One region of the Hydrogenophaga sp. PAMC20947 genome, then DNA from elsewhere that is predicted to be linked to it. Evidence: predicted binding sites of a transcription regulator. Region 1 holds the regulator's gene; the other holds the start of a gene.

Region 1 (16,124 bases):
TGCTGTTGTTGGGCATTGCCCTGATGCTTTTGAAGTATTTCGAGATAGGCTTTGTGGCCGATCTGTCGTGGTTGTGGGTGCTGTCACCTTTTGCGCTGGCCGTCGCTTGGTGGGCATGGGCCGATGCGACGGGCTACACGAAACGCAAAGTCATGGAAAAAATGGATCAGAAAAAGAAGGATCGCATCGAGAAGCAGCGCGAGTCGTTGGGCATCAAGCCCCGCCGGCGCTGATGCCCGTGACCAGGTGACCGATCGGGTCGGCCACCTGGGCATTCAGTTCCCAAAGTCGTCCAGGACCGCGCCCTTGCTGGCACTCGACGCATTGAACGCGAATTTGGCTTGTACGCCGCGGGTGTAGCGCGGCGCCGGTGCCTTCCAGGCCGAGCGCCGTGTGGCGATTTCTTCGTCGGTCACGTGCAGTTCCAGCTGCAGTTGGCGTGCGTCGATGGTGATGCTGTCACCTTCGTGCACAAAGGCAATGGTGCCGCCCACGGCCGCCTCGGGCGCCACGTGGCCAACCACCATGCCCCATGTACCACCCGAGAACCGGCCGTCGGTGATCAGGCCCACGCTCTCACCCAGCCCTGCGCCGATGAGCGCGCCGGTGGGTGCCAGCATTTCGGGCATGCCCGGGCCGCCCTTGGGGCCGAGGTAGCGCAACACCATCACGTCTCCGGCCACGATTTTTCCGTCCAGAATCGCCTGTAGCGCCGTCTGTTCGTCGTCAAACACGCGGGCCGGGCCGGTGATCACCGGGTTCTTCAGGCCGGTGATCTTGGCCACGCAGCCTTCCGGGCTCAGGTTGCCCTTGAGGATGGCCAGGTGGCCTTGGGCGTACATGGGCTTGTCGATGGGGCGAATCACCTGCTGGTCAGCGCTTGGCGCGTCAGGGACCTCCTTCAACACCTCGGCAATCGTCTGGCCGCTGATGGTGATGCAGTCGCCGTGCAGCAATCCGGCGTTGAGCAGCATCTTCATGACCTGCGGAATGCCTCCGGCGCGGTGCAGGTCGACTGCCAGGTACTGCCCGCTGGGCTTGAGGTCACACAGAACCGGGACCTTTTTGCGCATGCGCTCGAAGTCGTCGATGGTCCATTCCACTTCCGCCGCGTGAGCGATGGCCAGGAAGTGCAGCACTGCGTTGGTCGACCCACCGGTGGCCATGATCACGGCCACGGCGTTTTCGATCGCTTTGCGGGTGACGATGTCGCGTGGCTTGATGTCCTTTTTGATGGCTTCAATCAGCACCTTGGCCGACTCCTTGGCCGAGTTCATCTTTTCGTCGTGTGGATTGGCCATGGTGGAGGAGTAGGGCAACGAGATACCCAGGGCCTCGAAAGCCGAGCTCATGGTGTTGGCGGTGTACATGCCTCCGCAAGAGCCTGTGCCCGGGATGGCGCGCTTTTCGATCTCCAGCAGATCTTCGTCACTGAGCTTGCCCGCGGCGTTTTCGCCGACGGCTTCGAACACGCTGACGATGTTGAGGTCTTTGCCCTGGTAGCGCCCGGGCAGGATGGTTCCGCCGTATACATAAATGGCCGGAACGTTGGCACGCAACATGCCCATCAGGCCGCCGGGCATGTTCTTGTCGCAACCACCAACGACGACCACGCCGTCCATCCATTGGCCTTGAACGCAGGTTTCCACGCAGTCGCTGATGACTTCGCGGCTGACCAGCGAGTACTTCATGCCCTCGGTGCCCATGGCCATGCCGTCGGAAATGGTGGGTGTGCCAAACACCTGGGCGTTGCCGCCGGCTTCTTCAATGCCGGCAATGGCGGCATCGGCCAGTTTCTGCAGACCGGAGTTGCACGGGGTGATGGTGCTGTGGCCATTGGCCACACCCACCATGGGTTTCTTGAAATCGTCTGCCTCATAGCCCATGGCGTAGTACATGGAGCGGTTGGGTGCGCGCGACTTGCCCTGGGTGATGTGGGCACTGCGCTCGTTGATGGCTCGGATGGTGACGGTCTTGCGTTCTGTCATGGGTGTGTCTCCTGTGTTGTAGGGGTGCTGAGGTGCATGGCTTCGTTTGCTGGTGCACGCAGGCCGTGTGTCGGCTCCCGTTATAGCGCAGAGGTCAAGGCCCTGACGAGGTGTGGGCGATAATGGAAAGAGGCGAAAGCCGCCCTATGTCCAACCCCTGAAACAGCACTGCCATGCCCGCTTATCGCTCAAAAACCTCCACCGCCGGACGCAACATGGCCGGTGCCCGCTCACTCTGGCGAGCCACGGGCATGAAGGATGGGGATTTTGAAAAACCCATTATCGCGATAGCCAATTCGTTTACCCAGTTTGTGCCGGGTCATGTGCACCTGAAGGACATGGGCCAGTTGGTGGCCAGGGAAATTGAAAAAGCCGGTGGTGTGGCCAAGGAGTTCAACACCATTGCAGTGGACGATGGCATCGCCATGGGTCACGATGGCATGTTGTATTCCCTGCCCAGTCGGGATCTCATTGCCGACTCTGTGGAGTTCATGGCCAACGCGCATTGTGCCGATGCCTTGGTGTGCATTTCCAACTGCGACAAAATCACGCCCGGCATGCTGATGGCCGCGATGCGACTGAACATCCCGGTGGTTTTTGTCTCGGGAGGGCCCATGGAGGCGGGCAAAGTACGCCTGGCGAATCCGGAGACGCAAGTCATGGAGTTCCGCAAGCTGGATCTGGTGGACGCCATGGTGATGGCGGTGGACGACAACGTGTCCGATGCCGATCTGGCGGAAGTGGAGCGCTCGGCGTGCCCGACCTGCGGATCTTGTTCGGGCATGTTCACGGCCAATTCGATGAACTGTCTCGCCGAGGCGCTGGGCCTGGCGTTGCCAGGCAACGGCACGGTGGTGGCCACCCACGCGGATCGCGAGCAATTGTTCCTGGGTGCCGGTCGCTTGATCGTGGAGCTCTGCAAGCGCTATTACGAACAAGATGACGCTTCCGTGTTGCCACGCTCCATGGGATTCAAGGCCTTCGAGAATGCAATCACGCTGGACATCGCCATGGGGGGCTCTACCAACACGATCCTGCATTTGCTGGCCATCGCCCAGGAAGCCGAGATTGACTTCACCATGGCCGATATCGACCGCGTATCGCGCGACGTGCCGCAGCTGTGCAAGGTGGCGCCCAACACCAACAAATACCATATCGAAGATGTGCACCGCGCTGGCGGCATCATGGCCATCCTGGGTGAGCTGGACCGCGCAGGCAAGCTGCACACCGATGTGCCCACGGTGCACGCGCCCACGATGAAGGACGCCCTCGACAAATGGGACATTGCCCGCGCGCCCAGCGAAGCTGTGAAAACCTTCTACATGGCCGGCCCGGCCGGTATTCCCACCCAGGTGGCTTTCAGCCAGGCCACACGCTGGCCCAGCCTGGATGTGGACCGCGCAGAAGGCTGCATCCGATCCGGTGAACACGCTTTCTCGCAAGAGGGGGGCTTGGCGGTTTTGTTCGGCAACATCGCGCTGAACGGATGCGTGGTGAAGACCGCGGGTGTAGACGATTCGCTCCTGGTGTTTGAAGGCAATGTGCACGTCACCGAATCACAAGACGAAGCCGTGGCCAACATTCTGGATGACCAGGTCAAGGCGGGCGATATCGTGGTGGTTCGCTACGAAGGCCCCAAGGGAGGCCCAGGCATGCAGGAAATGCTCTACCCCACCTCATACATCAAGTCCAAAGGCCTGGGCAAGGCCTGCGCTTTGCTGACCGACGGCCGTTTCTCCGGCGGCACTTCGGGATTGTCGATTGGCCACGTATCGCCCGAAGCGGCGGCGGGTGGTGCCATTGGGCTGGTCCGCAACGGGGACAAGATTCGGATCGACATTCCCAACCGCAGCATTCATGTGCTGTTGTCAGACGAAGAGCTGGCCAAGCGCCGCGCCGAACAGGATGCGCTGGGCTGGAAGCCGGCTCGTCCGCGCCCGCGCAAGGTGTCGGCCGCGCTCAAAGCCTATGCGTTGCTGGCCATGTCGGCCGACAAAGGGGCTGTGCGCGATCTGTCCATGCTGGGTGGTTGAACTGGCGTTGAACAAGCAGGTGCTCCAACGGGTTATGTTGTGTCGTGCTGAAGCAGGCATGGCTTGCGTGCACAATCACCAGCCATGCTGATTCATCCCCAAATCGATCCTGTCGCCCTCCAACTGGGGCCACTGGCCATCCACTGGTATGGCCTGACCTACCTGGCCGCGTTCGGCTTGTTTCTGTGGCTGGCCAATGCCCGGCTGAAACACGAGCCGTTTGCTTCCGTTCGTGTGCCCCAGCCCTGGACCCGGCGCGACGTGGAGGACATTCTCTTTCTGGGTGTGATGGGGGTGGTGGTCGGCGGTCGGGTGGGGTATTGCCTTTTTTACAAACCCGCCTATTACCTCTCGCATCCGTTGGAAATTTTTGCGGTCTGGCAAGGTGGCATGAGCTTCCACGGCGGACTGCTCGGCGTGATGCTGGCCATGGTCTGGTATGCCCACAGCCGCCAGCGCGCATTTCTGGACGTGATGGACTTCGTGGCTCCTTGTGTGCCCACGGGCCTGGCCGCTGGCAGGGTGGGCAACTTCATCAACGGTGAGTTGTGGGGTCGTGTCGCTGATCCTTCATTGCCGTGGGGCATGGTTTTCCAGGGCGCAGGCGAGGCACCTCGACATCCCTCTCAGATCTACCAGTTTTTGCTGGAAGGGCTGTTGCTGTTTGTGTTGTTGTGGTTTTACGCACGCAAGCCTAGGGCCCGGGGCCGGGTCTCGGCGATGTTCCTGGTGGGCTATGGCTGCTTCCGGTTCATCGCTGAATTTTTCCGGGAGCCCGATGCGTACCTCGGTCTGTTGTCTCTGGGGATGAGCATGGGCCAATGGCTTTGCGTGCCGATGATCGTGGGCGGGGTGGGGTTGTGGTTGTGGTTTGGCCGGCAGGCGGCCAACCCGGCCACGCCTGTCGCGCGCAATTCAAAGGCTTGATCGGATATGGCCGGACAGGTGTTGGTTCATCGTGACAGTGCCGTCTTGCGGGTCACCTTGAGCCATCCTGGCAAGTTCAACGCGATGTCCCGCGCCATGTGGCGCGAGCTGAAAAGCGTGTTCGATGCTGAAGCCCATCGAGAAGACCTTCGGTGTGTGGTGATCGCCGGTGAAGCGGGCCATTTCTGCTCGGGCGGGGATATTTCGGAGTACCCCACCTTTCGTTTTGATGAAGCGGCCTTGCGCCAGTTTCATGAGGGCGAGGTGTGGGGCGGATTGCAAGCGGTGCTGGATTGCCCAGTGCCCGTGCTGGCGCACATTGAAGGCAACTGCATGGGTGCGGGTGTGGAAATCGCGAGCTGTTGTGATTTGCGCGTGGCGGGGCAGGGCGCGCGCTTTGGGGCTCCGATTGCCCGCCTCGGGTTTCCGATGGCGCCGCGCGAGGCTCAGCTGGTGGCCCGGGAAGCTGGCGCCGCGGTGGCTCGGTCCATGTTGCTGGAAGCCGCAGTATTCGATGCGGATCAGATGCTGACCCACGGCTTTTTGAACACAGTTGTGCCTGACACGGATGTCGCGCCTGATGTGAACCGGCGCGCAGCGAACATCGCTCAGCTGGCTCCGCAAGCCGCGCGGATGAACAAATCCACACTGCGTCTCCTGGCGTCGAGCGGGATTTCCGAAGCGTTGCTGAGCAGCGCCTATGCCTTCGCCGACAGCGCGGAGCACCGCGAAGGCATTTCAGCCTTTCTCGCCAAGCGCCCGCCCGTCTTTTGACACCGAGGTGCTCAGCCCTTTGAGCATCCCATGAGCACGGTTGGTGCGCGTGGGATGCGCGCGAGCCTTACCTCAACACCAAGACCGGAATATGGGAATGCGTCAGCACTTGCTGGGTCTCGCTGCCCAGCAGCAAGCGCTTGAGCCCTCGGCGGCCGTGAGAGGCCATCACGATCAGATCGCATTTGTTGCGCTTGGCCGCTGCAATCACCGCTTCCGAGATCAGATCAGACTTCACCGTAACGGGCTTGACCTTGACCTCTCGCAATTGCCCGGCCGATTTCACGGCGTTCACCACGGCCATGGCCTCGTCGTGCCATTGTTTTTCAATGCGCGCCACTTCCGAGGCTGCGAGTGCGACGCCCCCTTCAAAGTAGGTTTGCGGGTAGCGCGGCACCACTTTGAGAGCCACCACGTCTGCGCCCGTGATGTCGGCCAACTGGATGGCGTGTTCCACCGCTTTATTGGACAGCTTGGAACCGTCGGTTGCCACGAGAATACGCTTGTACATGAAGATCTCCCCAAAGGATTGTGATGAATGAACCGTACCCAACCCTTAGGCTACCAAAGCCGGCGCGGCAACGGTTGACTTAAATCAAGCGGATGAAACCTCTTCTGAATTATCCTGAGGACATGAACGAGGCCGTCGCTGCGCCCCCTGCCGGGCGTCACCTGGGAACAGATTTTCGCGATCCCGATGTTGGCGGGGGTCTTGCGCCCACCGAGGGTGTGTTTGGTGCGCACCGCGGACCGCTGACGGTGACCGACAGTTTTGCGGTCCTTGATGACCCCGTGGAGCAGCGGGATTTCACCGAGTACGCCGAGGTGGACGGCCGGCCACTTGCCGAATCCGTGTTGATGGTGCAAGGCATGTACTGCGCGGCCTGCGCCGACACCGTGGAATGTGCCCTGCAAGATGTACCCGGCGTGGAAAAGGCGCAAGTCCACGCAGCGACCCGGCGGCTGACCGTGCGCTGGGACCCCGCTCAGGTGCCGATGTCCCGGTTGGCGCAATTGGTCGGTGAAACCGGCTATCGGCTGCTGCCCATGCACCAGGCCTTGTCCATCAGCGAACGTTTGCGGGAAACGCGCCACGCTTTGTGGCGCCTCTTCGTGGCTGGTTTCTGCGCGATGCAAGTGATGATGTATGCCTTGCCCGCCTATGTCACCGTGCCGGGGGAGATTCCGGCCGATATCGGCCAGCTGTTGCGCTGGGCGAGCTGGCTGCTCAGTTTGCCCGTGGTGTTTTTTGCGTCGGGGCCTTTTTTCAGCAGCGCCTGGCGCGATCTCAAGCATGGCCGTGTCGGCATGGATACCCCGGTATCCATCGGAATTCTGGTGAGTTTCCTGGTGAGCTCAGCGGTGGTGTTTGACCCGGCTGGTCCCTGGGGGCACGAGGTCTGGTTTGACTCCCTCACCATGTTTGTTTTCTTTTTGCTGGGTGGCCGCTACCTGGAGCTCAAGGCGCGCGACCGCACCGCTGGCGCCCTGGACAGTTTGATGAACCGGCTGCCGGAAGTGTGTGACCGGCGCAAGGTCGACGGCAGCTTCGAGTCGGTGTCCGCTCGGCGTCTGGTGCTGGGCGATGAAGTTCGTGTTCAGGCCGGGCAGGCTTTTCCGGCAGATGGCACCGTTCTGAGCCACAGCGCTACCGTGGACGAAGCCTTGTTGACGGGAGAGTCACACCCTGTTGTCCGCCAGCAGGGTGAGTTGGTGGTGGCTGGGAGTTTCAATTTGGCTGGACCGGTGGAGCTTCGCGTCGATCGGCTGGGACGGGACACGCGTTTCGCACAGATCGTGTCGCTGATGGAAAAAGCCAGTACCGAGAAACCACGTCTGGCCATTCTGGCCGACCGGATTGCAGCCCCTTTTCTGGTCCTGGTGCTGTTGGGAGCCGCCTTGGCCGGGTGGTATTGGTGGCAGATCGATCACACCAAGGCGCTGGCCGTGGCGGTTGCCGTGCTGATCGTCACATGCCCTTGCGCGCTTTCGCTCGCAACCCCTGCGGCCATGTTGACTTCTGCGGGGGCTCTGGCACGTCGCGGCATTCTGGTGCGCCGACTGCAGGCCCTGGAAACCTTGTCTCGCATCAATGCCGTCGTTTTCGACAAAACGGGGACGTTGACCCACGACCGCCTGGAACTCGACCGGGTGAAGACCCGTGAGGGCGTGCGATCCGAAGAGGGCCTGGCGCTCGCTGCCGCGCTGGCGCGTGGCTCGCTCCACCCGGTTTCCCGCGCTTTGGTGGCTGCCGACAGCGATGGCTCGCCCGACCGCGCTGGCGCTGCCGAGTTGACGCAAGTGGTGGAATTGGCAGGCCAGGGTATGCAGGGCGAGCGGGTCGACGGCCGTTGGATCAAGCTGGGATCGGCCGCATTCTGTGGGCTTCAGGGATCGGTGCTGGATGCTGACACCGAAGCCAGCGTGTACCTTGCGGATCAAGACGGCTGGCTGGCTTCATTTGAACTCCGGGAAAGTTTGCGGGAAGACGCTCAGCAGGCGGTCCAGGCGCTCAAGGCGTTGGGGCTTGAGACCTGGTTGCTCTCGGGGGACCGTGATGCCGCTGCCCAATGGGTGGGACAGGCGGTGGGCGTGGATCATGTGATCGCGGGAGCCTCGCCGGAGCAAAAGCTCGCCGAAGTGAGCGATTTGCAGGCGCGCGGCTGGCGCCTGGCGATGGTGGGCGATGGCTTGAACGATGGGCCTGTCCTGGCCCGCGCCGACACCTCGTTTGCCTTGGGCCATGGCGCACCTCTGGCACAGGCGCAGTCCGATTGCGTGATCCAGGGCGGGCGGTTGATGGATGTGGCCCTGACCGTGCAGCAGGCGAGGGCGACCTTGCGCATTGTCAAACAAAACCTGGCTTGGGCCGCGCTGTACAACGCTGTGAGCATCCCCATGGCCCTGGTGGGCTGGATGCCGCCCTGGCTGGCCGGCTTGGGCATGGCGGGCAGTTCATTGCTGGTGATCGCGAATGCCTTGCGACTGACGGCCTATGGCGGGGTGACTGGGTCGGATACCCCGGCGATCCAGGGCGCAGTCGCATAATATCCGCCAGTGCTTATTCATTGACAATACGTCCGTTTGCGGCCGTGCTTAGAGGTGCCTCATGGATATCTTGTACTTGCTGATCCCTGTGTCGGTGTTGCTCGTGTTTTGCATCATCGCTATGTTCTGGTGGGCCCTGCAGGCGGGTCAATTTGACAACATCGAGCGCGAAGGCGAGCGCATTCTTCGTGACGATTGATTTAAGTCAAGGCGATAGCGGTTGTCAATAATCACACTCTCAGTAGTGACATTTGTGAGGAGTTCTGTATGTCCGTGACAGCAAAGACCAGCCAGGCGGCGGTCTATAACGATAAAGTGGTCAGGCAATTTGCCGTCACGACCATCATCTGGGGTGTGGTCGGCATGCTGGTGGGCGTGTTCATTGCCGCTCAACTGGCTTGGCCTGACATGACGCAGGGCATCGAGTGGTTGGCTTATGGTCGCATCCGCCCCTTGCACACCAGTGCGGTGATTTTTGCGTTCGGCGGGTCGGGTTTGATCGCGACCAGCTATTACGTGGTTCAGCGCACCTGTCAAACACGTCTGATCTTTGACAAGCTGGCCGGGTTCACCTTTTGGGGCTGGCAGGCGATCATCATTTCGGTGGTGATCACGTACCCCCTGGGCCTGACGGAGAGCCGCGAATACGCCGAGATGATCTGGCCGATTGATGTCTTGATCGCCGTGGTCTGGATCGCCTATGCCATCGTGTTTTTTGGCACCATCAGCGCGCGCAAGGTTCGCCATATTTATGTGGCCAACTGGTTCTACGGTGCGTTCATCATTGCCATCGCGCTGTTGCACATTTTTAATAACCTCCAGTGGCCAACCAGCTTGACCCACTCATACTCCATGTATGCCGGTGTGCAAGATGCGATGGTGCAATGGTGGTACGGCCACAACGCGGTGGGCTTCTTCCTGACCGCTGGCTTCCTGGGCATGATGTATTACTTCATCCCCAAGCAGGCCGAGCGTCCCGTTTATTCCTATCGCCTGTCGATCGTGCACTTTTGGGCGCTGATCTTCACCTACATGTGGGCAGGTCCTCACCATCTGCATTACACCGCTTTGCCCGACTGGACCCAGTCGGTTGGCATGGTCTTTTCGCTCATCTTGTTGGCTCCCAGCTGGGGCGGCATGATCAACGGCATCATGACCCTCTCGGGCGCCTGGCACAAACTGCGTGACGATCCCATCCTGCGCTTCCTGATCGTGTCGCTGTCGTTCTATGGCATGTCCACCTTCGAAGGCCCGATGATGTCGATCAAGACCGTCAACGCGCTGTCCCATTACACCGACTGGACCATTGGCCACGTGCATTCTGGTGCCCTGGGCTGGGTGGGTCTGGTGACCATGGGTTCCATGTACTACATGATTCCGCGCCTCTTTGGCCAGAAGAAGATGTATTCGGTCCCCGCCATCGAAATCCACTTCTGGGTGGCGACCATCGGTATCGTGCTCTACATTGCTTCGATGTGGATCGCGGGAGTGATGCAGGGTTTGATGTGGCGCTCGGTCAACCCCGACGGCAGTCTCACCTACACCTTCGTTGAATCCGTGAAGGCGACTTTCCCCTTCTATGTGATCCGTTTGTTGGGTGGTCTGCTGTTCCTGAGCGGCATGTGCATCATGTTGTGGAATGTGCTGAAAACAATCGGCCAGGGTCGGATTGAAGAAGTGCGCATCCCTGCTCTCAATCCTGCGCACGCTTGAGGACAATAAAAATGGCAAACCAAGCAAAACCCAAAGGTTTCACGCACGAGCGCATTGAAACCAACAACTTCCTGATGATCGTGCTGATCACCATCGTGGTCTCGATTGGTGGTCTGGTGGAAATTGTTCCCCTGTTCTTCCAGAAGTCCACGACCGAGCCGCTGCCAGGTGTGAAACCCTACACGGCGTTGCAGCTGGCTGGCCGGGATGTCTATGTGAGCGAAGGTTGCTACAACTGCCACTCGCAGATGATCCGCCCCTTCCAGGCCGAGACGCTGCGTTATGGCCCATATTCTGTGGCTGGTGAGTTCGTGTACGACCGACCATTCCAATGGGGTTCCAAGCGCACGGGACCTGACCTTGCCCGAGTGGGTGGCCGTTACAGCGATGAATGGCACCGCATTCACCTGAACAACCCGCGTGATCTGGTGCCCGAGTCCAACATGCCGGCCTACAGCTGGCTGGACAAGAAAATGGTCAATGCGGAAGACTCTCCAGGCCGTATGGAGGTCTTGCGCAAGCTGGGCGCGCCCTACACCGACGAAGAAATCGCCAACGCGGTTGCTGAAGTCAAGGGCAAGACGGAGATGGACGCCGTGATCGCCTATCTCCAGATGCTCGGTACGGCTCGATCGGCTGCGTCTATGGCTGCGGCCACTGAGGCGGCGGCAACGCCTGCGGTTGAAGCCAAACCCCAATAAGGAGTTGCATCATGGACATCAACGATCTGCGCAGCGCGATAACCGTCGTCAGTTTGCTGACCTTCGTGGGCATTGTTGCCTGGGCTTGGTCCCGTCGCAACCAGGCGGATTTTGACGAGGCAGCGCAGCTGCCTTTCCAGGACGAATAAAACCCGCTACGAACAAGAGAAACATCATGAGCGACTTTACGAGCGAATTCTGGAACTACTACGTGATCGGCTTGGTCACCCTGAGCATCATCGCTTGCGCGGTATTGCTGTGGATCAGTGGCACCACCAAGGTGGTTTCAGCGGCTGACAACACCACGGGCCACGTGTGGGATGGTGATTTGCGTGAAATGAACAACCCTCTGCCAAGGTGGTGGGTCTACTTGTTCATCATCACGGTGATTTTTGCCTTTGTGTATGGTGCCCTTTACCCCACGTTTGGGCGCTACCAGGGCTTGCTGGGCTGGTCTTCTGCCGGTCAACACGCGGCGGAAGTCAAGAAGGTTGAAGCTGCGATCGCACCGATCTATGCGAAGTTCGATGGCATGACCCCAGAACAAATGGCCGGGGATTCCCAGGCCATGGCTATCGGTGAGCGTTTGTTCATGAACTATTGCGCGCAGTGCCACGGTTCTGATGCTCGCGGAGCCAAGGCTTTTCCTAACCTGACCGATGGCGACTGGCTCGGCGCTGGCGATCACGCGTACATCAAAACCACCATCACCCAGGGCCGTACCGGCGTGATGCCTCCCATGGCCGCCGCTGTTGGTAACGCTGATGACGTCCGCAATGTGGCGAACTATGTGCTGAGCCTTTCAGGCAGCCCGCATGACAGCATTCGTGCCTCTCAGGGCAAGTTGAAATTCGCGGCTTGTGCCGCGTGTCATGGACAGGACGGCAAAGGTATGGCGGCCATTGGTGCCCCCAACCTGAGCGATGGTGTCTGGTTGCATGGCTGGGGGGAAGAGGCCATTATTTCGGCGGTCAACAAAGGCTTCACCAATGCCATGCCTGCACAGGCGGCCTTGTTGAATGAAGAGCAGATCAATGTCCTGGCGTCCTACGTCTGGGGCATGTCCAACAAGTCTGTCGCTGCCAACTGAGCGTTTTCTTGACGAGGCCTTTCGGGGCCTCGTGGTATTTTTAAGTCAGGGATTTTGTGAGCTCTACTACGCCAGACGCTGCTTCCAGCCCTCTTGCGCCGGTCAGCAACACCCCCAGCGACACGCCAAAGGGCATTCCGCCCGATGACGAAGTGATGGTGTCGTTGTATGCGTCAAGCAAGAAAATTTATCCGCGATCGGTCAAAGGCCTGTTTTCGAACTGGCGTTGGGCAACGGTCTGGCTGACGCAGATTGTTTTTTACGGTTTGCCCTGGCTGCAGTGGAATGGTCGCCAGGCCGTCTTGTTTGACTTGGAAGCGCGCCGATTTTTCATCGGTGGCTTGGTGCTTTACCCGCAGGACTTCATTTACCTGACGGGTCTTCTGGTGATCTCTGCACTGGCGCTGTTTTTGTTTACGGCGGTGGCCGGGCGCTTGTGGTGCGGCTACGCCTGCCCCCAGACCGTTTACACCGAGATTTTTCTCTGGATAGAGAAAAAGGTTGAAGGCGATCGTTCGGCGCGCTTGCGGCTGGACAAGGCCGCATTCTCGGGTGAAAAGCTCGGCAAGAAGTGGCTTAAACACGCTTTGTGGATCTCGTTTGCCTTGTGGACAGGGTTTACCTTTGTTGGGTATTTCACCCCCATTCAGGAGCTCGCGGCGTTGTCTCTTGCGGCGTCGCTGGGCCCTTGGCAAATCTTCTGGGTGTTTTTCTACGGCTTTGCGACCTATGGCAACGCGGGTTTCATGCGCGAGCAGGTCTGCAAGTACATGTGCCCCTATGCGCGCTTCCAAAGTGCGATGTTCGACAAAGACACCATGATCGTCACCTACGACGAGGCGCGTGGAGAGCCCCGTGGGCCGCGGTCCAAGAAGGCCGACCCCAAAGCGCTCAACCTCGGCTCTTGCGTCGATTGCACTTTGTGCGTTCAGGTCTGCCCCACGGGTATCGACATTCGCAATGGCCTGCAATACGAGTGCATCGGCTGCGGCGCCTGCATTGACGTGTGTGACGAGGTGATGGAGAAGGTGGGTTATGCCAAGGGGCTGATCAAATACTCCACACAGAACGGCATGGCCAATGGGTGGTCTACCGCCCAAATGATCAAACGCGGCCTGCGCCCTCGGGTGTTGGTCTACACAGCTATCCTGATGGCGATCACCGCAGCCGTGATGGTGAGCCTGTATTTGCGCACGCCATTGAAAGTCGACGTGATCAGGGATCGCGGTGCGCTGGCACGCATGGTGGATCAAGGGCGCATTGAAAACGTGTTCCGCCTGCAGGTCATGAATGCCACGGAGTCGCCTCAGACCTATGTGATCACGGTTTCTGGTTTGGACGGCGTAACGATTGCGTCCGAGTCCGAAATCACAGTGTTGCCCACCGAGGTTCGATCCGCCGTGCTGCGGGTTCAGATTCCACCGAACTCGGCAAAAACGGGGTCGCACACCATCCATTTTGATGTCCGCTCTACCGGCAAGGATGTGTCTCAAGTCTCCGAAAAGGCGGCCTTCCTTGTGCCCCGTTGAAATGCAACCTATGTCCTATGTCCAGGAGAACCCCATGACCTCGAACTCAACCGATCCTGTGCCTCCCGTTGCTTGGTGGAGTGTTCCCCACATGTGGATGGTGGTGGGTGGCCCGGTGGTGGTTGTGATCGCAGCCATTGCAACGGCTGTGATTGCGGTGAAGTACCAAGATCCGGTCCTGAACAAGAACGACTATGAACGCGACCTGAAAGCGGCCCATGCCCTTGAGGGCAAAGCGCGCGAGGCGGCTTTGTTCAACATGATGCCCGCTGGCCAGGCGCGCAATCACGCCACCACCCAGGTCGCACCGCCCGCAAATTGAATACGCTGCACAGACATTGCTCTGACAGCAATACAGGAGAGTGACCCATGAAGGCAAAGCGTTGGATGTGGATCATGTGGCCCGCTTTTTTGATGGCCGCGGTGTTGGAGATGTTGGTCTTTGCCTTTGTGGATCCCAGCGAGATGCATTGGCAAGGACAAAGCCTCAGCCTTTCGCGTGAAGCCATCTACACAGGGGCATTTTTCATCTTTTGGATGGCTACGATGCTCTCCAGCGCCTTGACAACTTTGTTGGCGATGTCGCCGTTTGAGGTCAACCGTTGCCCGGTCCCTGAGCAGGATCGCCCGCGTGAATGTGCGAAGAATGCTACCTGTGATCGAGCTTGATCTTCTCGATAAAAAAATGCCCCCTGCGGGAAATTCTGCAGGGGGCTTTTCTTTTTGGCGGAGCGGTTCGATTCGGTGCTTTATCCGCAGGTCTGCGGATTCACAATGCGCCGCAATCCGTCGGTGTCCTTGATGTGAACGTAGCGCTGCTTGACCTCAATGATGCCATCTTCAACAAACTTCGAAAAGGTTCGGCTCACGGTTTCCAGCTTCATGCCCAGATAGCTGCCGATCTCCTCGCGTGTCATGCGCAGGATCAGTTCGGACTGTGAGAACCCGCGCGCGTGCAAGCGCTGCACCAAATTGAGCAGGAAGGCTGCGAGCCGCTCTTCCGCACGCATGCTGCCCAGCAGCAGCATCACGCCATGGTCGCGCACAATCTCGCGGCTCATGATTTTGTGCATGTGATGCTGCAGGGTGGTGAATTCGCGCGAGAGCTCTTCGATCTGGTCAAAAGGCATCACGCAAACTTCAGCGTCTTCCAGGGCAACCGCGTCGCAGGAATGAAGGTCGTTCACGATGCCGTCCAGCCCGAGAATTTCCCCCGTCATCTGAAAACCCGTCACCTGGTCGCGCCCATCCGCCGTGGTCACACAAGTCTTGAAAAAGCCAGAACGCACGGCGTACAGGGATGTGAATTTTTCACCCGTGCTGAACAAGGCCGTGCCGCGCTTGATGCGGCGGCGAGAAGAGATGACGTTGTCCATCTTGTCCATCTCCTCTGGATTCAGGCCCATAGGCAGGCACAGCTCACGGAGATTGCAGTTTGAGCAGGCGACTTTGATGCTTTGAACGTCCATATTTTTCCCCGGGTAATCACTGGGGACTTTACAGCACCGCCAGTGCATCAGGCCATAAACGCCGGGAAACACTGGATTTCTCTTGCGGGCAGCTTTTCGGGGCATACCTAGGCTTGACAAAGATCAAAGGGCGCCCTGGCGTCTTGGGGCACATTCAATGCTCAGTATTGGAGAAAAGTCAGTGAGCCACACGATCCCCGACGAACTGCTAAAGCGGTTCGATATCCCAGGTCCCCGTTACACCTCTTACCCCACAGCCGACCGCTTTATAGAGGCTTTTGGTGAGGCGGATTACATCCAGGCGCTGGAACAACGCCGGGCAGGTTCCATGGCGTTGCCCTTGAGCCTGTATGTGCACATTCCGTTCTGCGAGTCGGTCTGTTATTACTGCGCCTGCAACAAGGTCATCACCAAACACCACGAGCGCGCGGCCGAGTACCTTCGCTACCTGTCCCGAGAGGTGGAGCTGCAGGTTGAGCACTTCGGCAAAGGGCACAACGTTTCGCAGCTGCACCTGGGTGGCGGCACCCCAACCTTCCTCTCCGACGAGGAGCTGGAAGACCTGATGACCATGATCCGCCGCAATTTCACCCTGGTACCAGGAGGGGAATACTCGATCGAAGTTGATCCGCGCACGGTGACCGATCAGCGCCTGCAAACGCTGGCGCGCCTCGGGTTCAACCGGCTCAGCTTCGGGGTGCAGGATTTTGATCCGGCGGTTCAGAAGGCGGTGCACCGTGTGCAGCCCGCTGAGCAGGTGTTTGCGCTGGTGGCCGCGGCCCGAAAAATCGGCTTCGAGTCGATCAACGTGGATCTCATTTACGGCTTGCCTTTGCAAACCCCCGAGTCGTT
Region 2 (16,124 bases), 640 kb from region 1:
CGGCTTCGTCTTTGTAGGTGATGCTCATAGACCCCGATTATCTCGCGAGTGGCCCCGGCCGGTTGCGCAGCAGAGCAATGGCCTCTGGATACGCGGTTGCCGGGCAGCAGAAGACCGCCATCTGTAGCCGTTTCGGATACCCGCCCGGAGCCATGGGCCAGGGACATGGTGGACGTCAATCTGAATGTGGAAAGTAGCGCATTGCCCGAAAACCACAGCCCGCGAGGCGCAGGCCCAGTTCGGGCACACGGGCGCAACGCAAAGCCCCCCGGACAAAGTTTGATTGCCGGTATGGCCCTCTCAACCGAGGGAAGCCCTGCTTGCACAGGACGAATGGGGGGATCTTGGGGCAAGCTTCACGGAAAGCGTATTTTTCTGTAAGAAGACTCGAAACGCCCCTCAGATCTCGCAATCGGGCGGGGACCCCCTCCTATACTGGTTCAGCTTTACTCCCTTCTACAGAAAGAAAGACCGCTGAAATGATCAAGATACGTGCAGTTTGCGTGGCTATGGCGTTGTTGTCTGGCTCGGCAATGGCCCAAAGTTCGGGTGCGCTGCCAGGCAACCTGGGTGTGTATGGCGTGGTGGGCACGGGGGGCCTGGGCTTGGGCTTGAATGTGCCCTTGTCAAGTGTTGTGGGTGTGCGGGGAGAGCTCGCGCAGGGGACGGTGTCTGACACCTACACCAACGAAGACATCACCTACAAAGGGGATCTGAAGCTCCGCGGCAGCGGCTTGTTTGCCGATATTCGCCCCTTTCAAGGCACATTCCGTGTGGTCCTGGGTGCCACGGTCGGCGGCTCAAGTGCAACGTTGGAAGCCGAGCAGCAAAGTGGCACGTTCACCATCGATGGGCAATCCTTTTCAGCCGACGGCAGCCAGCTGCGTGCGGCGATCAAATACCCATCAACCATGCCTTATGTGGGCATCGGGTGGGGCCATGGCCAACTCGGCAAGCCCGGCTGGACCTTCGCCTTCGACGTCGGTGTGGCCATTGGCGAACCCAAGATCAGCCTGACCGGCAACGAAGGTTTGCTGAGCCAGCCCGGTGCCGCGGCACGCATTGCAGCCGAAGAGCGCAAGGCCCAAGACGATGTTTCCAGCGCCAAGGTGCTGCCTGTTCTCAAGTTCAGCGTTGGCTACAGCTTCTGAAACAGGTCCCATTGGCCAGATGCATTTGCTTGGAATCTGGCCAATGAGGGTTCTTGTGGGCTAATTGGCCAGCGCCTGCACGGGTAAAATCGGGGGTTTCCACCCATCCTCCGGGCACTGCCTGCGCCCGGTCGTTCTAGGCCACCCACCGTGACCCTGCATCTGCGTTTCTTCGAGGGCGGCAATGCCCTCAGCGACTTCAAAGTCCAGCAATTCATGCCGCGCCTGGCCGCGATCTCTGACAAGATCAACGGCCTGTCTGCCCGCTTTGTCCATCTGGCTGCCTTTGACGCCGAGCCCGATGCGCGCACCCTGGAGCGTTTGGCCCAGCTGATGGCCTACGGCGAGCCCTGCACCGAAGTCCACCTGAGTGCCGAAAAATCAGGGGCCGCAGGCGTGCTGGTGATGCCCCGCCTGGGCACCGTCTCACCCTGGGCCTCCAAAGCGACCGACATCGCCCACAACTGCGGCCTGGCCTTGCACCGGGTGGAACGGCTGGTGGAATACCGGGTCACACTGAAAACCGGCCTTTTGAGCAAACCCACTCTGAACGCAGAGCAACTGCGCGCCGTGGCCGATCTGCTGCACGACCGCATGACCGAGGCGGTGACGACCGAGCGCAGCCAGGCCGAAGCGCTGTTCACCGAGCTGCATGCGGCACCCATGGAGCATGTGGATGTGCTGGGCGGCGGCAAAGCTGCGCTGGAAGCGGCCAACAAGGCCTGGGGTCTTGCTTTGGCTGAAGACGAAATCGAGTATCTGGTGAACGCTTTCACCGAGCTCAAGCGCAACCCCACCGACGTGGAGTTGATGATGTTCGCGCAGGCCAACAGCGAACACTGCCGCCACAAGATCTTCAACGCCCAGTTCACCATTGACGGGGCGTTGCAGGAAAAGAGCCTGTTTGGCATGATCCGCCACACGCACCAGACGGCGCCACAACACACCATCGTGGCGTATTCCGACAACGCCTCCATCATGGAAGGCAGTGAGATCGAACGCTTCGTTGCGCGAGGGGGCATGGGCTCTACGTCAGCCTCGCCGGCCTACACATCCGAGACAGCCACCCATCACATCCTGATGAAGGTGGAAACCCACAACCACCCCACCGCGATTTCTCCATTTCCTGGCGCAGCCACAGGCGCAGGTGGTGAAATCCGCGACGAAGGCGCCACCGGACGCGGCTCCAAGCCGAAGGCTGGCCTGACCGGGTTCACTGTGTCCAAACTCTGGGGCGGCATGAGTGATCAGCCCGATGGCAAACCCGAGCACATCGCCAGCCCGCTGCAAATCATGACCGAGGGCCCGCTGGGTGGCGCGGCATTCAACAACGAATTCGGCCGACCCAACCTGCTGGGCTATTTCCGCGAATACGAACAGGCCGTGACCGGCGTGATGCGCGGTTATCACAAACCCATCATGATCGCGGGCGGCCTGGGCGTGATCGATGCCGGACAAACCAAGAAAATCGATTTTCCGGCTGGATCCCTGCTGATCCAGCTGGGTGGCCCGGGCATGAAAATCGGCATGGGCGGCAGCGCTGCCAGCTCCATGGCCAGCGGCACCAACGCCGCTTCGCTCGACTTTGATTCCGTGCAGCGCGGCAACCCTGAAATCGAACGCCGCGCGCAAGAGGTCATCAACCATTGCTGGGCGCAAGGTGAGAACAACCCCGTTCTGTTCATCCACGACGTGGGTGCAGGTGGCCTGTCCAACGCCTTCCCCGAGCTGACCAACGATGCCGGGCGCGGTGCACGCTTTGACCTCAACGCCGTGCAGCTCGAAGAGAGCGGGCTCGCGCCCAAAGAAATCTGGTGCAACGAAAGCCAGGAACGTTATGTACTGGCCATCGCGCCCGAATCGCTGGAGCAATTCAAGGCTTTTTGCGAGCGCGAGCGATGTCCGTTTGCGGTGGTCGGCGTGGCCACCGAGGAGCGCCATCTGACGGTGTTTGACGAGGGCAAAGAGTCTCCGGTGGATATGCCGATGGACGTGCTCCTGGGCAAACCACCCAAAATGCACCGCGATGTGAAGACCGTGGTGCGCCGGGCGGTGCCCATGGAGCTCACCGGCGTGGATTTGCAAAAGGCCGTGATCGATGTCCTGAGCCACCCCACCGTTGCGTCCAAGCGCTTCCTGATCACCATCGGCGACCGCACCGTGGGGGGCCTGAGCCACCGCGACCAGATGGTGGGCCCTTGGCAGGTGCCCGTGGCCGACTGCGCTGTGACGCTGGCCGATTTTTCCGGGTTCGCTGGCGAAGCCATGAGCATGGGCGAGCGCACGCCGCTGGCCGCGCTGGACGCGCCGGCCTCGGGCCGCATGGCGGTGGCCGAGGCCATCACCAACCTGCTCGCCGCTCCGTTTGAACTCTCCCGTGTGAAGCTCAGCGCCAACTGGATGGCGGCTTGCGGTGAGCCGGGCGAAGATGCTGCGCTGTACGAAACGGTCAAGGCCGTGGGCATGGAGCTGTGTCCGGCGCTGGGCATTTCCATTCCCGTGGGCAAAGACAGCTTGTCGATGCGCACGCAGTGGGCGGGGGTGACAGAGCAAAAGAAAGTGACTTCACCGGTCAGCCTGATCGTGACCGCATTTGCCACTTTGGCCGATGTGCGTAACACGCTCACCCCTCAACTCAATACCGAGATCGACGACACCACCCTGATCCTGATCGATCTGGGCAAAGGCCAGCACCGCATGGCCGGCAGCATTCTCGGCCAGACGCTGAACCAGCCCGGCTGCCCGGTGAAAGATGGCGTGCCCGATCTGGACGATCCGCAAGACATCATCAACCTTGTCAACGCCATCAACGCGCTGCGTGCCCAGGGTCAAATCCTGGCCTACCACGACCGCAGCGACGGCGGCCTGCTGGCCACCGCAGCCGAAATGGCATTTGCCGGCCACATTGGCGTGTCGCTCAACATCGACATGCTGCTCATCGAAGGTGACGGCATCTCGGACAGCCGCATGGATTCGGGCGACGCGAAAAACTGGGCCACCCAGGTCAGCGCGCGCCGCGAAGAGCTCACGCTCAAGGCGTTGTTCAGCGAAGAGCTCGGCGCGGTGATCCAGGTCAAAACCACGGAGCGCGATGCCGTGATGCAAACCCTGCGCAAGCACAGCTTGTCCAAGCACAGCCATTTCATAGGCAAAACGCGCCCGCTCAGTTCCCCCATTGAGGTGGGCAAGGGCAAGCTGCAGGTCTGGCGCGACACCAAGTCCGTGTTCAGTGCCGACCTGTTTGACCTGCACCAGGTGTGGGACAGCGTGAGCTGGAAGATCAACCAGCAGCGCGACAACCCGGCCTGCGCCGACGCCGAACACGCCGCCGCAGGCTTGGCAGAAGACCCGGGCATGCATGTATCGCTGAGCTTCGACCCGGCCGACAACGTGGCCGCGCCGTTCTTGAACCTGTCGCGCCCGAAGGTGGCGATCCTGCGGGAGCAGGGCGTGAACTCTCATGTGGAAATGGCCTACGCCTTCACGCAAGCCGGTTTCGAAGCCTTTGATGTGCACATGACGGATCTGCAAATGGGCCGGGCCCACCTGCGCAATTTCCAGGGCGTGGTCGCTTGTGGCGGCTTCAGCTACGGCGATACCCTGGGTGCCGGCATTGGCTGGGCACGCAGCATCACCTTCAACGATGTGCTGGCCGACCAGTTCCGGGAATTCTTCGCCCGTCAAAATACCTTTGGCCTGGGCGTGTGCAACGGCTGCCAGATGTTCGCCGAGTTGGCCGACATCATTCCCGGTGCCGAAGCCTGGCCCCGGTTCACCACCAACCAGAGCGAGCGTTTTGAAGCGCGCCTGTCCATGGTCGAGGTGCTGGAATCGCCCAGCCTGTTCCTGCAAGGCATGGCCGGCAGCCGCTTGCCCATTGCGGTAGCGCACGGCGAAGGCTACGCCAACTTCAAGCACCGCGGTGATGCGTCAAAAGCGCTGGCCGCCATGCGCTATGTCGACAACGCGGGCGCCGCCACCGAGCAATACCCGTTCAACCCCAACGGCAGCCCGGGCGGCCTGACCGCCGTGACCACGGCCGACGGCCGCTTCACCGCCATGATGCCGCACCCCGAGCGCGTGTTCCGCAACATCCAGATGAGCTGGACGAACGGCGATCCAGCCGCGCAGAGCCCGTGGATGCGCATCTGGCGCAATGCGCGACGGGCTTTGGGATGACACCCCCGCGCCGTGCTTTGCACGTCACCCCATCAAGGGGGGCAACACCAGCGGCATGGCAAGGCCAGTTCCGTGGTGTTCCTGGGTTAAGGCATTGCTGACTTCGTTCCGATGTCGAAAACCTACCCGTTGAACCCGGAAACCATCGAGGCCTATGCTGCCGATGGTGCGGTGGTCTTGCGTGGGGTGCTCAGCGCGGCAGACTTGCGGCAGTTGGAAGCCGGCGTCGAACGCAACCTGGCCCATCTGAGCCCCTTGGCCTTGGTGGCCAGCGAAAAGGATGATCCGGGCCGGTTTGTCGAAGATTTCTGCACCTGGCAAAACAACCCGGCGTACCGGGAGATTCTGGAAAACTCAGCGCTGCCGCACATCGCCGCCCAGTTGATGCAGAGTGAAACAGCGCGCCTGTACCACGACCATCTGCTGGTCAAGGCATCGGGTACCCGCCAGCCAACCCCTTGGCACCAGGATCAGCCTTACTACAACGTCAGCGGCCGCCAAAACGTGAGTTTCTGGACCCCTGTGGATCCGGTGCCACTGGCGAGCACGCTGCGCTTCGTGGCGGGTTCACACGCAGGCACCTGGTACATGCCGCGCACCTTTCGCGACAACCAGGCCAAATGGTTCCCCGACGGGGCATTGGCCGAGTTGCCGGCCATCGATGCCGAGCCGCAGCGCTTTCGCCAACTGGGCTGGGCACTGGAGCCCGGAGATTGTGTGGCCTTCCACATGCTCAGCCTGCACGCATCGAATGGCACGCCGCCCGGTACGCGCCGCCGTGTATTCTCAGCGCGCTACCTCGGCGATGATGCGCGCCATGCGCCGCGCCCCTGGCGCACGTCGCCACCGTTTCCCGGCCTCCGTGAGCGCTTGCCCGATGGCGCCCCGATGACCGATCCCCTTTTTCCACTGGTCTGGCCTGCGGCCTGACCACGCACCCGAAAGAACTTCACCCCATGGCCGCATCCAGCCTTCTCGCCCTCATCGACGACATCGCCACCTTGCTCGACGATGTGGCCGTCATGACCAAGGTTGCTGCCCGCCAAGGCATGAGCGCCGCCGATGACGTGGCCGCCATGACCCAGATGGCCGCCAAAAAGACCGCTGGGGTGCTGGGCGACGATCTGGCGCTCAACGCAGAGCAGGTCACCGGTGTGCGGGCCGATCGTGAGTTGCCCGTGGTCTGGGCGGTGTGCAAAGGATCGCTGCTCAACAAAGCCATTCTGGTGCCAGCCGCGCTGGTGATCAGCGCCGTGGCGTCGTGGGCCATCACCCCCTTGCTGATGCTGGGCGGCCTGTTCCTGTGTTTTGAAGGCGCTGAAAAACTCCTGCATGCCTTCTTTCACAGCAAAGCTGAGGACAACGCCCACCATGCCGATCTGGTCAAGGCCGTGAACGACGAGGAGGTCGATCTGGTGGCCTTCGAGAAAGGCAAGATCAAAGGCGCCATCCGCACCGACTTCATCTTGTCCGCCGAAATCATCGTCATCACCCTGGGCACCGTGGCCGCCGCATCGTTTGGGCGCCAGGTGTCTGTTTTGGTCGGGATTTCCATCATCATGACGCTGGGGGTTTATGGCTTGGTCGCAGGCATCGTCAAGCTCGACGACGCCGGTTTGTACCTGACCCGTCAGGTGGCCAGCTGGAAGCAGGCCTTTGGCCGGGGCATTCTGGTGTTTGCCCCCTGGCTGATGAAGGCCCTCTCGGTGGTCGGCACTGCCGCCATGTTCCTGGTCGGCGGCGGCATCCTGTTGCACGGCATCCCGGCGTTGGGCCACGCTGTGGAGCAGCTCACCGAAAATATGGGCTGGGTTGGCGGCCTGCTGAACAGCTTGGCCGGCGGTGTCGCCGGGCTGATCGCAGGGGGCGTGGCTGTTTGGGTGTTCAACACCGTACAACGCTTGCGCGGGCACGCGCCAGCCCATTGAGGCGCTACCCGCCCCTCAGCAGCCGCCGTCGCACACCGACAGCGCCCTGGCAACGTTGCTGCGCGTCTGCTCGATGAAGTAGTCGAGAAAAACCCGGGTGCGTTGCGGCATGAACTTGCGGCTGGGCAGGGCGGCGTACAGTGTGTAGCGGTTGGTGATCCACGGGCTCAACACCCGCACCAGCGCCCCCGTGAACAGGTGTGGCGCGGCCAGTTCCACGGTGGTCGCGGTGATGCCGGCGCCATCAATTGCCGCACGCATCAATGTGTCGGTGTGGTTTGCCCACAAAACAGGCTTGACGTCCACGTCGGCCACCTGTGATTCGTCGTCTGAGCGGAACAGGTGCCAGGGTCGGTTGCGCAAGCCCGATGGCGTCATGCGCAGGCAGTCGTGTTGCAGCAAGTCGGCAGGTGTGGCGGGCGAGCCGCGTTTGGCCAGATAGGTCGGTGAAGCCACCAGAATGGCTTCGGTTGAAATGACCTTGCGCGCCACGATGTTGCCGTCAAAGCTTGCGTCCGCGCCCATCAGGGTCACGTCAAAGTCCTCGATGGGCGGCTCCCGATGCGACGCCACCTCGATATCGAGCAAGATATTCGGGTACGCCTGCCGAAAGCCCGCCAGCGAAGGGGAAAGGATGTGGGTGGCCAGCACCGGAGGCGCCAGAATCCGCAACGTGCCGCTCAACTCCTGGGTCTGCGAACTCACCAGAGCGTGGGCTTCGTCCAGATCCTGCAGGATCATGCGCACCCGCTCTACATACTGCTCACCCGCTTCGGTGAGCGATTGGCGCCGGGTCGTGCGGTGCAGCAAGCGGGTACCCAGGTGTTCTTCCAGATCAGCCACCAGGCGTGTCACCACGGCAGGCGACATGTCCAGAGCGCGCGCGGCAGCAGCGAAGCCGCCTTCGTCGATCACGCGCAAGAACACGCGCATTGAGCTCAATCGGTCCATAGTTCAGATAATTGGGGTTTCGAAGCCTCGATTGTTTCACATTCCGCAATACAGAGTCTCTAAACCAAGGGTTTTTCCCGATGGATGATCGTTTTAAAGTTCATTCATCGCAGCAAACAACGCTTCCGAAACAAATCGAAAAGAAGCGAAATCGCAGTGAAAAGACAACCGGCCGTGTGGCCGGCACGATCCATCAGCCAGTCATTCAAACCTTTGTATTTCCGTCTCGAAAGGACACACACCATGAACTCCGCAAAATTCTCCGCCATCGTTCTCGCCGTCGCCGCTGTGGCTTCGGGCTCCGCATTTGCCGCTGACAGTGGCCTGACCCGTGCTCAGGTGAAAGCCGAACTCGCCGCTGCCCAGCGCACCGGCAACGTGATCGCCAACAGCGAGAGCGGTGCCCTGGCCAAAGACGTGTCTCCCAACCTGTACCCCGCTGCTTACACCACCGAAGGTCTGAGCCGCGCCCAGGTGAAAGCCGAACTCGCCGCTGCCCAGGAAGCTGGTGATGTGATCGCCAACGGCGAAACCGGCCAGACCGTGGCCGAATTGAACCCCGCCCAATTCCCCGCAACGCTGTCCACCAAAACCCGCGCAGACGTGAAGGCTGAGCTGGCCCTGGCCCAGCGCACAGGCGACATCGTGATCAACGGTGAAACCGGCGAGACCCTGGCCCAGGCCTACCCAGCGCGCTACGCCACCGACAATGCTGTGGCCCAGAACCCAGCCAACGCGCAAGTCTCTGCCCGTTAAGAAGCGACTTCGGTCAACCGATTTCGTGACGGGTCCCCCCTCCGAGGCACCCTCGGGCGCAATATCAAGCCGGCAGCGTGCATACGCAGCTGGCTTTTTTTCGCAAGAGAATTCCTGAGGGCAACCCTTTGCTCACGAGTATTGACTTGCATCAAGGTGCCAATGCCAGCGCTGCCTAGACTGCAGAACCACCGCATCGCGCGTGCTCCAGGGCACCTCTGATGCCCACGCCGCGAGCCAGAGGAGCCCCCCATGTCCGAGACAAAGAGCCCAGTCGACACCCCCATCAGCAATTTCAGCAACTGCCACGTCGGCATTCTCAAGCGCCTGCAAGCGCTGGACGAACTCCCCGCCTTGCTGGAGCCCGCAGCTCGCGCCCGCTCTATCGCCGAACAATCGCTGGAATTTTTTCGGGAAGCCATCTTCGAACACCACCTCGAAGAAGAGCGTGAGCTGTTTCCCGCCGTGATCGCCAGCGCGAAGCCCGGTGAAGAACTGGCCCGCGTCAAAGCCATGGCTCAACGCCTCACCAACGAGCACCGCGCCATCGAACTGCTCTGGAAGCAGCTGGAAAAAGACCTCAAGCAGGTGGCCAAAGGGCACAACACCCACCTGGACGTGAGCGAACTCCACCGCCTGGTCTCGGAATACCAGGGGCATGCCCGGTTCGAAGAAGCCGAATTCCTGCCACTGGCCGAAGAAATTCTGGGGCGCAACAGCAACCACATGGCGGCCTTGGGTATGTCGCTGCACATGCGCCACGTCAAACCCGTCAACGCTTACATCTGATCCCGGCCTTCGGCCGCGCGGAGTGGGACGGGCGGCGGAGCCCCGCGAAAGGCAGCTGGGCGCTGCACGCACGATTCCACGGGCTTTGATACATTTGTGGCCAGCCCCCCAGCCGGCGGCGAGTGCAGCCAACAACACAAACAGATCCTCATGTCTGCTTTTGAGGCGGGTTGAGTGGGGCATTGGCCAGGCTGGAAGGTGCTGAGCATGTCGGCCGCAGGGCGGCATGGTTTCCACAACAGCCATCGGAGCTCCATGTTCAATACCGTGCTCAACATCGGTGACGTCGGTCACGCCATCCAGCTTGCGCTTGCGCCAGCCTTTCTATTAACCGGCATCGCCGGCCTGCTCAACGTCATGGCCGGCCGTTTGGCCCGCATCATCGACCGTGGCCGCCGTTTGTCTGAACTGAGCCAGCCCCCGGGCGCGCAGTTGAGCGCAAACCAGAACGAAGAGCTGCACAGCCTGGAACGCCGCCGCCACCTCGCCAGCGCCGCCATCACCGCCTGCACCCTGGCCGCACTGCTGGTCTGTACCGTGATCGGCTCGCTGTTTCTGGAGGTATTGCTGCAGTTTGATCTGAAATGGGTCATCGGCCTGCTGTTCACTTGCGCCACCCTGGCCATGGTGACGGGGCTGACCTATTTCCTGCAGGAAGTGCACAAAGCCACCCTCTCGGTGCGCATACCCAGCCCAATGAAACCGCCCACCGACCACCCCTGAAGGCTTGGTCACCAGCCGCCCCCTACCATTTTCCAGAATCCACCCGAAATTGAACAGCAAACCTTACATGCCCAACAGTCCTGCAAACGCCACGCCTGAACACTGGCAAACCGACGCCGGCAGCGCCTCTGTTGCCGTGCTCACCATCCCCGGCCAGTTGGCCCGGGCGCGGGTATTTGATGTGGACGTGACGCTGCTGGTCGACGTGCCTTCAGCAACGACGAATGTGGCCACCAAAGCCCCCTCGAATGAGCCCTGGCACGAACTGAGCGTTGAATTCGACGGCCAACGCCAATGGAGCCGACGCATCCCCAGCCACAGCCCAGGCCAGACCGACGGGCTCGACTACCACCAGCGGGTGCGGCTCGAGGCCGAGCAAACGCTGAAGGTGAGGGCGGTGGTGAAGGTAAAAGGTTCGCGGGTTCGTCAACTGGTGGTGGAAGCTCGGGAGGAGCTTTGATCTATCGCCAAAATGGACTGTCCCTCGTCGGGTAGACAACCTGTTCCTATCCTTTGAGCACAGGAGGCCGTGATGGGAACACCGAGGCTGATCCCGGAACTCAAGGAAGAGGCGACGGGCGCGGGAATGAGATTCTTCGCGACCCGCTGCGCAGAGAACCTTTCTGGATCGGTGGGGCGCCAAATGATCAGTAGCTGAAGTGGGCCAGGATGGCGAGGCTGGACGTGTCTTTTACATCCTGCAATTCGGCGCCATACGTGGCGCTGAATCGAACCCGCTTGTTCAAAAGCATATTTGCTTGAAGACTCAGCAGCGTGGAGTTGATTTTCTCTGACTGAAAAACCTCGCTTTGCACGAAGCCCGCCGTGTTCGACTCTTCCATGGACACGGTGATGGCGTCACGGTACAGGCTGGATGTGTGGTTCAAGCTGCCACCGAACTGAACTTGGGCGCCCCCTTTGAGAAAGATGGGATTGGACTGGATATCAACACCCACGCCGGAGAGCAGTTCATTCATGCGCGACGAACTGTATTTCACGTCGGAGGTGTAGAGCGAAGAAAACTCGGCGGCATCCAGGCTGTGGGTCTGTCCAGTCAGCGATACCCAAGGGGTGATGCTGAGACCACCACTGCGCATGGGATAGCGCAACTTGTTGACCATGGACCAAGTGTCACCGGTGTTCTCGTTGGTCAAATTCAGATTGACGAGGTCGTCTTGGGACTGGTTGGTGAAATCCAGGTTCAGGTGGGACACCTGAGAGCTGAACATCCCGCCGGCCAAGGGTTGGTGCAAGTAGGCGGAAAGGGCGTTGGATGTGTATTGGCGAGACTGGTGCTCTTGAGCGGATGTCAAGTCTGTGGACTGCTGGTATTGGAACAGTGCCACACCGATCCGGGCATCGCTTGGCTTTTCCGAGGTGCCCAGGCCGAAATCCAGTGCCAGCCCTGAGGGCGTTGATTGTGAAAATGAGGTTTGTTCGCTGAACGGACGAAACACCTGGCTGGTCTGCGATGAGGATTGACTCAGCGCATTCTCCTCCGTGATGCCAAGAGGCAACAGCCGAAACCCATACTGAAGCGCCTGCCCCTTTGTTTTTCCGAAAGACGTGCTCAACACCAGCGTGCCATCATCGATGTCTGCATTGAGCTGGGCGGCCGAGTCGGTGCCCGCGCTGACGCTGTTGGCCCAGTCCCATCCGCGGGTGAGGTAGTGCTGGTAAACGCTGGTGATGACTTGCTGTCCCAGGCTGCCGAAATGGTTGCCGTTGAAGTACAGGGTGTCGATGCTGGATCGGCTGGCGTCGGCCGTGGTCACGTTGGCAAACCCGTAAGCCTCCGGCGTTGCGTAAATGCGCTCGAAGGCCGTGTACAAGTCCACCGCGATGATGTTTGCTTGGGTGTTGGCAATGCCGGCAATCATCGTGTTCCACGTGGTCACCTGACCTGACGTGCTGTCGACCACATTCGGATTGCGGCTCCAGTCGTGGATCTGGGTGACGAATATCCGCCTGTTGTCGTCTGCGGCGCCGGCCGCAATGAGTTCATTGATACCCGTCAGGTAGTCTGCGGATGCGGTGACCAGATTGTCAGCGCTGCCTGAGTTGCCGATGTCGTTGTAGCCGAGATAAACCACCGAGAGATCGCCATCTGCAATGGCCTTGCCACTCAGTGCCGTGGCGAGTTGTTTTTCAAAGGTCGACTCTGTACCACCGCTGGTGGCCGAGGCCCCACCGATGGCGTAGTTCAGGTTTTCCGATACCAGTCCATTGGCCTGCAACTGCTCCGACCAGTTGATGGTGCCGATGGAGCTGGTGTAGTCGGTGTCTGAGTAGCTGTCGCCAAACACCCGCATGGTGTTGACCTGGACTTCGCCCAGTGTGCTGCTGCCGGTGGCGCTGTAGGGATTGGTTACCGTTGCTGTGGATGAGCCACTGCTGGCGCACCCGGTGAGCAGCGTGGTTGCGGCAATCGCGGTGAAGGAGAAGAAGGCGTTTGAGTTCAAGAATGTTCCGCGGTAGGCGCAGTTTGGACCTGGGGCGGGGTGCACTTTGCTCGATAACAATGGAGTGAGTGTGGATTCGTGGCGTGCCGACCCGTTGACCCAGCAGTTGCCGAAGAGGTCGCGTGTGAACACTTTGTTTTTGAGATCGCTCAGGCTGTCGCTTAACCGGTTAGATGGAGGTCAGCCAGTGTCGTGGGTTGAATGGCGGTGGTTGTTTAAAAAAAGGCTTGCCGGTGGTCCGCTGCGGACCGAAGCCACGGGGCTTCGGGCGTGCAAGAATCGAACGGAATTTTTTGGCCGAAAACTTTGACCATCAGTGGAAACCGATATTGCCAAGGAGATTGCCTGTGAACACACCCACCGAAACCCCAAAACCCGCCTTTGTATTGGTGCACGGCGCATGGCATGGCGCGTGGTGTTGGGCGCGGGTGCTGCCTTTGCTGCGACAAGCCGGCCATGTAGCCCATGCCGTTACGCTCTCCGGCGTGGGCGAGCGAGCGCACCTGATGGGCCCGGACATTGATCTGAACACCCACGTCCAGGACGTGGTGGGCCTGATCCAGGCGGAAGAACTGCAGCGCGTGGTGCTGGTGGGCCACAGCTACGGCGGCATCGTCATCACCGGCGTGGCAGACCGTCTGCAACATGAGCATCCCGGCCTGCTGGCACATCTGGTGTACCTGGACGCCGTGGTGCCCGAACCCGGCGAGAGCTGGAGCAGCCGTCATGCGGCCGAGACCCAGCAAGCCCGCGTGAAAGCCGCTGAATCCAGTGGCGGCATCAGCTTCCCACCGCCCGACGCCTGTGTGTTCGGCCTGAGTGGCGCCAACCGCGACTGGGTCAACCGGCGCCAGACGCCGCAGCCTTTTTCGGTCTACCAGCAGGCGCTGCATTTCAATGCAGACCGGGTCGCTGCATTGCCGAGAGCCTTTATCGATTGCACCAACCCGGCCCTGCCAACCATTGCGGCCTCACGCGTGAAGGTTCGCATTGATCCGGGATGGCGGGTGGTAGAAATGGATACCGGACACGATCCGATGGTGAGCGCGCCCGTGGAACTGACCCGGCACCTCCTTGACCTCACCTGACCGCACCGTGAACCAACGCCTCGACCGCATTGACATCTTGCGCGCCATCGCCATCTTGTGGATGACGGCGTACCACTTCTGTTTTGATCTGAATTACCACGGCCTGATCGATCAAAACTTCCACCACGATCCGTTCTGGACCTGGCAGCGCACGGCCATCGTGAGCCTGTTTCTGTTCACGGCGGGGCTGTCGCAGGCTGTCGCAGCACAGCAGGGGCAAACCTGGTCGCGTTTCTGGAAGCGCTGGGGCCGGGTGGCTGGAGCGGCAGGGCTGGTGACTGTGGGGTCCATGCTGATGTTCCCCGACAGCTTCATCTACTTTGGCGTGTTGCACGGCATTGCGGTGATGCTGATTCTGGTGCGGCTCACGGCGGGGTGGGGCGTGTTGCTCTGGCCGCTGGGCGCCTTGGCCATTGGGGCCAAGTTTGTGGCGCCGCTGGCCATAGCCGCCTGGCCTGCGCTGGCGGTGCTCAATCAGCCGGGGCTGAACGCTCTGGGCCTGATCAGCCAGTTGCCGATCACCGAAGACTATGTGCCTGTGTTGCCCTGGCTGGGGGTGATGTGGTGGGGCATAGCGGCCGGGCGTTGGGCGCTGGCGAATCGTCCGGCCTGGCTGGGCGCAGGGCAGACCCCTGCGCAGGGCTTGGTAAAGCGTGCCCTGGTGGTGTTGGGCCGCTGGAGCCTCAGCTACTACCTGCTGCACCAGCCGGTGATGCTGGGTTTGATCGCTGCAGCGTTTTGGGCCCTGGGTTGATGGCTCCCGCAGGGGATGAGACCCCACGAGAAGTTAACGGCGGGCCCAACCCGAGCGGGCCTGGGCAGCCGCCAACTGTCATGCAACAACAATCGCTCCGAGCACGTCGTCAAGCGCGGTGAGTAGCCTCTCCACATCGGCTGCCGTGGTCTGCAGGCAGACCAGCATCATATTGTGAAACGGGGTGATCATCACGCCACGGTTGAGCAAGCCGAGGTGGATCAGGTGCTCCAACTCGCCGTCCAGAATGGCGCCGGCCTCGGCGCCGTTGCGCGGCGGTGTGGGCGTGAACTGGAACTCGGTCCGAGTGCCCACCTGGGTGACACACCATGGCAGCTGGTAACAGGCGATCAAGGCGCGCACCCCCTCAGCCAGCTGCTCGGCCAGCGGCAGCATGTGGGCATACGCCGCGGGGGTGATCACTTCGGTGAGCGCGGCTCGCATGGCGGCCATGGCGAGCATGTTGCCGGTGAGGGTGGTGCCGATGCCGCTGTGGCCCGGGGGCGCATCCTGTTTGGCCTGTATGGCGCGCGCGGCCAGGTCGGCACTCATGCCGTACACCGCACAGGGCACACCGCCGCCCACGGGTTTTCCCAGCACCAGCGCGTCGGGCTTGAGGCCAGCCGCCTGGGTGTAGCCACCGGGGCCGGTGCTGATGGTGTGGGTTTCGTCGGCCACCAGCAAAGCCCCGTATTGCTGGATCAGGCGCTGGGCAGCCTCCCAATAACCGGGCTGGGGCAGCACCATGCCGATGTTGGTCATGACGGGCTCTGCCAGCACACAGGCCACATCGCCTTCGGCCAAGGCCGCTTCCAGCGCGGCCAGGTCGTTGAACTCCACCACGACGGTGTGCTCGGTGAGATCGTGCACCTGGCCCAGGAGGCTGCCGCGCTGCACGGGCACACCATTCACCAGATCCACAAACACGTCTTCGATCGTGCCGTGGTAGCAGCCGTTGAACACCAGCAGTTTCTTGCGGCCCGTGGCGGCTCGGATCCAGCGAACGATGTAGCGGTTGGCATCGGTCGCGCTCATGGCGAACTGCCAATACTGCAACCCAAACCGTTCGGCCAGTGCCTCGCCCACCACCGAGGCGTCTTCCGTGGCCAGCATGGTGGTGTAGCCGCGGGTGGCCTGGGCCTGCAGGGCGGCGGCCACGGGCCCGGGGGAATGGCCCAGCATGGCGCCGGTATCTCCCAAGCAGAAGTCTGCAAGCATGTGTCCGTCTGCGTCGGTGACCTGCGCGCCGCTGGCGTGGTCCACATGCAGGGCGAACGGGGTTCCCCAGTCGGTCATCCAGTGCAGGGGCACGCCAAACAGCAGGTGTTGCTGCGCCCGCGCAG

The links. The regulator FNR, encoded in region 1, switches genes on or off when oxygen is low (the NO sensors DNR and NnrR bind a similar motif). The targets are predictions, from matches to a motif close to TTGATNNNNATCAA.
Region 2: a site for FNR is predicted at 9,107-9,120, ahead of E5678_RS05920 (hemerythrin domain-containing protein). Genes of this name have one in related genera too.

What each region holds. Positions count from the first base shown of each region.
Region 1 is NZ_CP039252.1:671,716-687,839, forward strand. Features, by position in the region: gene E5678_RS03085 (TIGR04438 family Trp-rich protein) at 1-233, shown strand, start outside; gene ilvD (dihydroxy-acid dehydratase) at 276-1,988, opposite strand; gene ilvD (dihydroxy-acid dehydratase) at 2,162-4,021, shown strand; gene lgt (prolipoprotein diacylglyceryl transferase) at 4,106-4,948, shown strand; gene E5678_RS03105 (enoyl-CoA hydratase/isomerase family protein) at 4,955-5,722, shown strand; gene E5678_RS03110 (universal stress protein) at 5,790-6,233, opposite strand; gene E5678_RS03115 (cation-translocating P-type ATPase) at 6,356-8,770, shown strand; gene ccoS (cbb3-type cytochrome oxidase assembly protein CcoS) at 8,832-8,969, shown strand; gene ccoN (cytochrome-c oxidase, cbb3-type subunit I) at 9,038-10,483, shown strand; gene ccoO (cytochrome-c oxidase, cbb3-type subunit II) at 10,495-11,184, shown strand; gene E5678_RS03135 (cbb3-type cytochrome c oxidase subunit 3) at 11,196-11,333, shown strand; gene ccoP (cytochrome-c oxidase, cbb3-type subunit III) at 11,360-12,274, shown strand; gene ccoG (cytochrome c oxidase accessory protein CcoG) at 12,430-13,803, shown strand; gene E5678_RS03150 (FixH family protein) at 13,838-14,125, shown strand; gene E5678_RS22560 (hypothetical protein) at 14,173-14,472, shown strand; gene fnr (fumarate/nitrate reduction transcriptional regulator Fnr) at 14,553-15,272, opposite strand; gene hemN (oxygen-independent coproporphyrinogen III oxidase) at 15,430-16,124, shown strand, end outside.
Region 2 is NZ_CP039252.1:1,314,551-1,330,674, reverse strand. Features, by position in the region: gene map (type I methionyl aminopeptidase) at 1-28, opposite strand, end outside; gene E5678_RS05950 (hypothetical protein) at 480-1,151, shown strand; gene purL (phosphoribosylformylglycinamidine synthase) at 1,302-5,330, shown strand; gene E5678_RS05940 (phytanoyl-CoA dioxygenase family protein) at 5,442-6,260, shown strand; gene E5678_RS05935 (DUF808 domain-containing protein) at 6,287-7,258, shown strand; gene E5678_RS05930 (LysR family transcriptional regulator) at 7,274-8,191, opposite strand; gene E5678_RS05925 (DUF4148 domain-containing protein) at 8,453-8,965, shown strand; gene E5678_RS05920 (hemerythrin domain-containing protein) at 9,218-9,754, shown strand; gene E5678_RS05915 (DUF2721 domain-containing protein) at 10,010-10,477, shown strand; gene E5678_RS05910 (hypothetical protein) at 10,545-10,937, shown strand; gene E5678_RS05905 (SGNH/GDSL hydrolase family protein) at 11,125-12,939, opposite strand; gene E5678_RS05900 (alpha/beta hydrolase) at 13,287-14,027, shown strand; gene E5678_RS05895 (heparan-alpha-glucosaminide N-acetyltransferase) at 14,089-14,781, shown strand; gene E5678_RS05890 (aspartate aminotransferase family protein) at 14,860-16,124, opposite strand, start outside.